3 regions of the Pantoea sp. X-Soil-YNGN-775 genome follow, and region 3 is predicted to be linked to each of the others. Evidence: predicted binding sites of a transcription regulator. Region 3 holds the regulator's gene; each other region holds the start of a gene.
What was found. Region 3 encodes Fur, which represses iron uptake genes when iron is present. Its sites were predicted from a motif close to ATAATAATGAGAACNACTATCAA; they were not measured.
Positions count from the first base shown of each region.

Region 1 (2,272 bases), 1.9 Mb from region 3:
GTTTTAGCCCGCCTGAGGCGGCATTAATGTGAGCTGGCTCACCATTGCACTTTACAAAACTGTGTTGAGTGGTAACAACCAATTAACAGGACTGTTTCAGCAGCATAACCGATCGGTGCAACAGCCGGTTCGCCTGATTTCGTCTGGTCTGGCTGAGGCAATAAAAAAGGCGGCTGAGTCAGCCGCCTTCTCTCTGTGCCGGTTAAGCCGCTATTTCTTCACGGTTTCCATGCCCATCAGACCAATTTTCAGATAGCCGGCGGTTCGCAGTTGATCCATCACGCTCATCAGCGTTTCGTAATCCACCGACTTGTCCGCCTGGAAGAAAATGGTGGTTTCTTTGTTGCCGCCGGTCTGACCGGACAGCACGCTGACCAGCGATTCCGGCGTCACCTGATCGTTACCGACGTAAAGCTGTTTATCGGCCTTGATCGACAGGTAAACCGGTTTTTCCGGCCGCGGCTGCGGGGCGCTGGTGGAAGCAGGCAGATTAACGCGCACGTCGACAGTCGCCAGCGGTGCCGCCACCATGAAGATGATCAGCAGAACCAACATCACGTCGATAAACGGCGTCACGTTGATCTCATGCATTTCGCCATCTGTTTCCAGGTCGTCGTTTAATCGCATTGCCATAACAGCTTACCCTAAGCGCAGTTTCTGGGTCGCCGCTGGACGCGGAACGTCAGTGGCGACGTTTCCCAGGTCAATATCACGGCTCTGTAACAGCAGCACCTGCGCCGCCACATCACCGAGCGAGGCTTTGTAGTTAGCGATCATGCGGGCAAAGACGTTATAGATCACCACCGCCGGAATCGCTGCCACCAGGCCAATTGCCGTTGCCAGCAGCGCTTCCGCGATACCCGGTGCAACGACAGCGAGATTGGTGGTCTGGGTTTTGGCGATGCCGATGAAGCTGTTCATGATGCCCCACACGGTGCCGAACAGACCGATAAACGGCGCGACCGACCCGATAGTCGCCAGGAAGCCGTTGCCCCGGCCGGCATGGCGGCTAAAGGCGGCAACGCGGCGCTCAAGGCGGAAGCTGGTACGATCTTTAATGCCGTTGGTATCTTCAACGCCAGTGGAGAGCTCAAGTTCGTTCTGCGCGTCGTTCAGCAGCACGCTGCTGTGGCTGTGCGCGGCGAACGCCTGGGCAATGCGGGCGGCGTCATTCAGATTGCGGGCTTCACCCAGCGCCAGTTGCTCACGCTTCAGGCGACGTTTAGCGGCGCTCAGTTCGGCATATTTGCCGAAGAAGATCGCCCAGGTCACCACTGAGGCCAATAACAGGCCAATCATGACCACTTTTACCACGATATCGGCATGTTGATACATGCCCCAAACGGAGAGGTCCGTTTGCATCAAATCACTGGCTACCACGCTGCTTCTCCAACTTCATCTACAGGGATGCAAGACAAGCGCGAATAATAGCAAAATAACGGCGAATTGATAGTCGTTCTCATTAGTATTTACAAAATCTGGCACCCGCTCTGCCCTGCCACGCCGTCAATATCACCCGAGGTTGCAGGTTCGTTTCGAAAATGTGATGTTGCATGAAAATTTATTAAAACAACGTTTCAAAATGTGATCTCATTCATTCAATCAGCATTGCCGCATTTTTCCAGCGGCAGTTTTCACTATGCTGGCTGCACGCGGCCCCTTGCTACACACGCCGGATTCCTGAGCGCCGCCCTTCCTCTGCTGGAGACAACATAATGAGAATGACCCAAACACGCCTGGCATGTGCCCTGGCGGCAATGATGGTGAGCGCCACCGCCTCGGCACAGGTGATTAAAGTGGCAGAAGTGCAGCCTGCTGGCTACCCCACCGTGGTGGCCCTGCAACACATGGGCGACAAACTTAAGCAGGCAACCGATGGACGGCTGGAGATGAAGCTCTATGCTGGCGGTGTGCTGGGCGATGAGGATCAGACCCTGCAGCAGGTGCAGCTGGGCGCAATTGATATGATCCGCGTCTCGCTGGCACCGGTCACCAGCATTGCGCCGGAAACCAGCGTATTGACGCTGCCCTATATTTTCCGCGACGTCGATCATATGCACAAAGTGCTGGATGGTGAAATCGGCAAAGAGATTGCCGATAAATTCGATAAAGATCCCAACGCCCGGATGGTGTTTCTCGGCTGGACCGACGCCGGTGAACGCAACATGATCACCAAAAAACCGCTGGCGAAGCCCGAGGATCTGAAAGGCATGAAGATCCGGGTGCAGAACAGCGCCATCTCCCTGGCGACGCTGAAAGCGATGGGCGCCAA
Region 1 is NZ_AP035945.1:3,535,471-3,537,742, forward strand. Features, by position in the region: gene exbD (TonB system transport protein ExbD) at 211-633, opposite strand; gene exbB (tol-pal system-associated acyl-CoA thioesterase) at 640-1,362, opposite strand; gene AC6I8I_RS16435 (TRAP transporter substrate-binding protein) at 1,716-2,272, shown strand, end outside.
Region 1: a site for Fur is predicted at 1,447-1,469, ahead of exbB (tol-pal system-associated acyl-CoA thioesterase). Genes of this name have one in related genera too.

Region 2 (2,272 bases), 460 kb from region 3:
AATAGTAGCGATTCAGCAGGTCAGGATTTACCGCATCCCAGCCAATCTGATAAACCTGATCGAGATCGACGTTGGAATGGCTGTAACTGCCGGTGGAGGAGAACGACCAGACGTCGTTAAAGCGATGGGCGAAATCGTAGCTGTAGATCTGTTCACGGCGCTTGAACTGATCCAGGTCGCTGTTGCCTTCATAGAAACCGTTGCTCAGCTTATAGCCGTTATGCTCACTCAGGCTGCCGTCGGCCGGCACCGAGCCGTGATAGCCGCCGGACGGATCTTTCTGCAGATAAGCTTTGAGGATTAAGTGGGTATCTTCATCCGGTTGCCACATCAGCTGTGGCATCAGCGCATACTTCTCTTCACGGGTATGGTCGTATTGCGTATCGCTGTTGCGGGTCACACCGGTCAGGCGAAACGCCCACTGATCGTTAATCGCGTTGGTGTAATCAAACATCGCACCGGTGGTGGCGTTATTACCCGCCTGCAGCTGGATATGGCCCTCTTCACTGAACTGAGGACGTTTCGTCACCATGTTGACCAGCCCGCCCGGCACCGTCTGACCATACAGCGCGGAAGAGGGGCCTTTAATCACATCGATGCGTTCGAGGAAGGCGTTATCGACCTGCAACACGTTGAAGCTGCCGCCGTCGCTCATCACCCGTAAGCCGTCAAGGAAGGTGTTGTCAACATCGCCGCCGTGAAAGCCGCGCAGGGCAATGGTGTCATAACGGGTCGCGGCACCGCCGAAGTTGGTAAACACACCGGAGGTGTAGCCAAGCGCCTGATTCAGGGTCAGTGCGCCCTGATCCTGCATCTGCTGGCGCGTCACCACCGACACCGACTGCGGCGTGGTGATCAGCGGACGATCGCTTTTCATCGCGCCCTGACTGGTGGTGGCAAGATATCCCTGGGTCGGGGAGTCAGCCTGCTCCTGCGGTTGGGCTGTGACCACCATATCAGCAGCAAAACTCAGGGCCGGCGCGGTCAGCGCCAGGGTGCAGAACGGGACATAACCTTTCAGCGGCGATGGCAATCTCATTGAAATTCCTTTCATGGCAGAGGTTCAGCAGGTGAATAATAGCCTCGATAAGCATTCTCATTATCAGAGTGAGAATTATTACCGTTTGTAAGTTCGCTGCAATTTTGCCTGGCAATCGAAGAACGTCAAGTAAATTTCGCTAAAAGGCGAGGGCAGAGACCGCCAGCAAGGCCGACGGTCTCCAGAGAACATCAGGGTTGAGCGGCAGACGCCTGAGGAATATCGTGGGCGCTGTTACAGGTTTTATCTTTCGGGCAGTATTTATCCAGCAGTTTCAGCGTGACGCCGTTAGTCCAGCCGAAGCCGTCCTGCAACGGATATTCACCGCCGCCGCCGCCGCCAAGGTTTTTGCCTTCCACCACATATTTTTCGACCAGCTTATGTTCACGGTCGTAGGTGTTCTGGACGTTCTGCAGGAAGCGCAGCCCGACCTCTTTCGCCAGTTTTGGCTGGTTATAATGTTCCAGACCTTCTACTGCCACCCATTGCAGCGGCGCCCAGCCGTTCGGCGCATCCCACTGCTGGCCGTTATTGACGGTGGTGGTCACCAGCCCGCCCGGTTTCAGCAGCTGTTTTTCCACCGCGCTGGCGGTGCTTTCAGCCTGCTTATCGCTGGCAACCCGCAGATAAAGCGGGAACAGCGCGGCGGCAGTCAGCTGCGGATGCACCTGTTTTTTCTGCCAGTCGTAATCAGCATACCAGCCCTGTTTGCTGTCCCACAGGTAGCGGTTAATCGCGGCCTGGCGCTTCTCTGCACGGTCGGCAAACTGCTTCGCCAGATCGTCCTGCTTGTTCATCTGATAGCCTTTTGACAGCGTCTGCTCCAGATGGAACATCAGGCTGTTAAGATCGACCGGTGCCAGCTGGGTGGTACGGATGGTCGCCAGATTGTGGGCATCGGTGAACCAGCGGGAACTGAAGTCCCAGCCGGATGCCGCGCCAGAACGCAGCTCGCGATAAAGCTCCGCCTTGTCGCGCTGTGGCGCTTTCTTCGCGGTGGTCACATCATCCATCCAGGATTCGGTACGCGGCACATCGCGTGCGTCCCAGTAGCGGTTCAGCACCGTGCCATCGCTGAGTTTGATGGCGCGTTTGCTGGCTGAGCCGGCGGTCAGTTTGTCACTGTCGGCCATCCAGTAGTCATACTCTTTTTGCAGCTGTGGCAGATACCGGGTATAGGCTTTGCCGTCATCGTGGCTCGCCAGCAGATCCACCATCAGGCTAAAGAACGGC
Region 2 is NZ_AP035945.1:1,638,932-1,641,203, forward strand. Features, by position in the region: gene AC6I8I_RS07690 (TonB-dependent siderophore receptor) at 1-1,039, opposite strand, end outside; gene treA (alpha,alpha-trehalase TreA) at 1,231-2,272, opposite strand, start outside.
Region 2: a site for Fur is predicted at 1,084-1,106, ahead of AC6I8I_RS07690 (TonB-dependent siderophore receptor). Genes of this name have one in related genera too.

Region 3 (2,272 bases):
CAGCCAGCCGAGTTCCGCCTGTATGATCGCCTGTTCAGCGTGCCAAATCCGGGCGCAGCCGACGATTTCCTGTCGGTGATCAATCCAGAATCGCTGACTATCAAACAGGGCTTTGTTGAGCCAGGTCTGCGTGACGTGGAAGCAACCACGCCGTACCAGTTTGAGCGTGAAGGTTACTTCTGCGCTGACAGCGTCTATTCGAAGCCGTCACAGCTGGTGTTTAACCGCACCGTTGGCCTACGCGATACCTGGACTAAAGCTGGCGAATAATCGTTGGTGCTGACCTGATAAAATGGCAAAAGGGCGAGGTATCGCCCTTTTTTATTGTCCTGATTTTTGCCATCACCGAGGTTTGTGCTGTCGCCATTTTGGAGTGGTTGTTACGAAATTGTGAGAGAAATCTGAGTTTAAAAAAATTAATCAATTACCAGATGTGAATTATCCGCTTTCAGGTAGGCTATGCCGTCTCAGACATAGCTCAGCGAGTGATATAAGGAAAAAAAATGACCGTTCTCGCCCAGGAAGCCAAACACAGTGTCGTCGTTTTACATCAGCTTATTGAACGTATTTTCAATCAACCCGCCGGGTCTGATGATAGTTTTGAGCTGATGATGTCCTATTTTCATCCTGAATTTCGCATGGTTACCCCGCGCGGAACTCAACTGAACCTGAATGAAGTCGAAGATCTTTTCCGTCAGCTGCAGGGCCAGCGGGAAGGGATGCGCATCGCCACCTGCGAGCACATGGTCATTTCCCATCAGGAGAAAGAGGTCACCGTGCAGTACCGTGAGATGCAGATGCTGAACGGCAATAATCAGAGCCGCATCGCCCTGGCGATTCTGGATTACAGCACCTCGATTCCGCGCTGGCGTTACCTGCAGGAAACCCTGGTTGCCTGACTGACGGCGGAAAAAGAATAAAAAAAAACCGGTGAATTCACCGGTTTTTTTATTTCAGCCTGCGTCAGACTTACTGATCGTGCAGCGTCTCATCTTCACGGCAGTCGCCCAGCGCGCAGTGACCATACAGATAGAGGCTGTGGTTGGTCAGCTTGATGCCGTGGCGGGTAGCGATTTCACGCTGACGGGTTTCAATCGACTCGTCGCTGAACTCAATCACTTTACCGCAGTCCAGACAGATCAGGTGATCGTGGTGATGCTGCTGAGTCAGCTCAAACACCGATTTGCCGCCTTCGAAATTGTGACGGGTCACAATACCGGCATCATCAAACTGGTTCAGCACGCGGTAAACCGTGGCCAGACCAATTTCTTCGCCGATGTCGATCAGGCGTTTGTACAGATCTTCCGCGCTGACGTGATGGCACTCAGGTTCCTGAAGCACTTCCAGAATTTTCAGTCTGGGCAGCGTGACTTTCAGGCCAGCCTTCTTTAATGCGGTATTGTTGTCAGTCATGCGGATTTTGTCCTGTTACTTATATTCACTTTTGTGGCGCTTGGCCTTGAATGTCGATCTTTGCCCATTCTCATTTGCGTCTCATTATAGAACTGATGCAGTGAAATGAAAACCGAGGGGAGTGCCTAAATCACCATGGGCTGTAAGGGATACGTCACCGAGCCGGGGAGGATTTCTGCAGGAGTCTGTTAACATTTCGCTTAGTCCTATCTGCTGCCAGAGAAAATAAGCGGAAGATCGATGCGGGTATTCTACAGATTAAACGAAGAAAGTTAAAAAAATGTGGCTATTATTTCTATAGGAATTTCCGTTGCCTCAATGTGAGCTGGCGCTCACATTGAGTCGGCTACCTTCAGGCTTCGAGGATCTCTTTGAGCTGCAGTTCATCAAAAATCTGCTTAACCCATTGCTCAACGCGCGCATTAGTCAGTTCTGGCTGGCGATCTTCGTCAATCGCCAGGCCGAGGAAGTGGGTATCGTCAGCCAGGCCTTTTGATGCTTCGAAGTGATAACCTTCGGTTGGCCAGTGGCCGACGATCACTGCGCCGTGCGGCTCAATGATGTCGCGGATGGTGCCCATCGCGTCACAGAAGTACTCGGCATAATCTTCCTGATCGCCACAGCCAAACAGGGCAACCAGCTTGCCGTTAAAATCGATCTCTTCCAGCGTCGGGAAAAAGTCATCCCAGTCGCACTGCGCTTCACCGTAATACCAGGTCGGGATACCCAGCAGCAGGATGTCAAACGCTTCCAGATCTTCTTTAGTGCTTTTCGCGATGTCGTGGACTTCTGCAACGTCTTTACCCAGCTGTTTCTGGATCATTTTTGCAATGTTTTCGGTGTTGCCGGTATCGCTGCC
Region 3 is NZ_AP035945.1:1,174,621-1,176,892, forward strand. Features, by position in the region: gene glnS (glutamine--tRNA ligase) at 1-270, shown strand, start outside; gene AC6I8I_RS05470 (hypothetical protein) at 504-899, shown strand; gene fur (ferric iron uptake transcriptional regulator) at 970-1,413, opposite strand; gene fldA (flavodoxin FldA) at 1,766-2,272, opposite strand, start outside.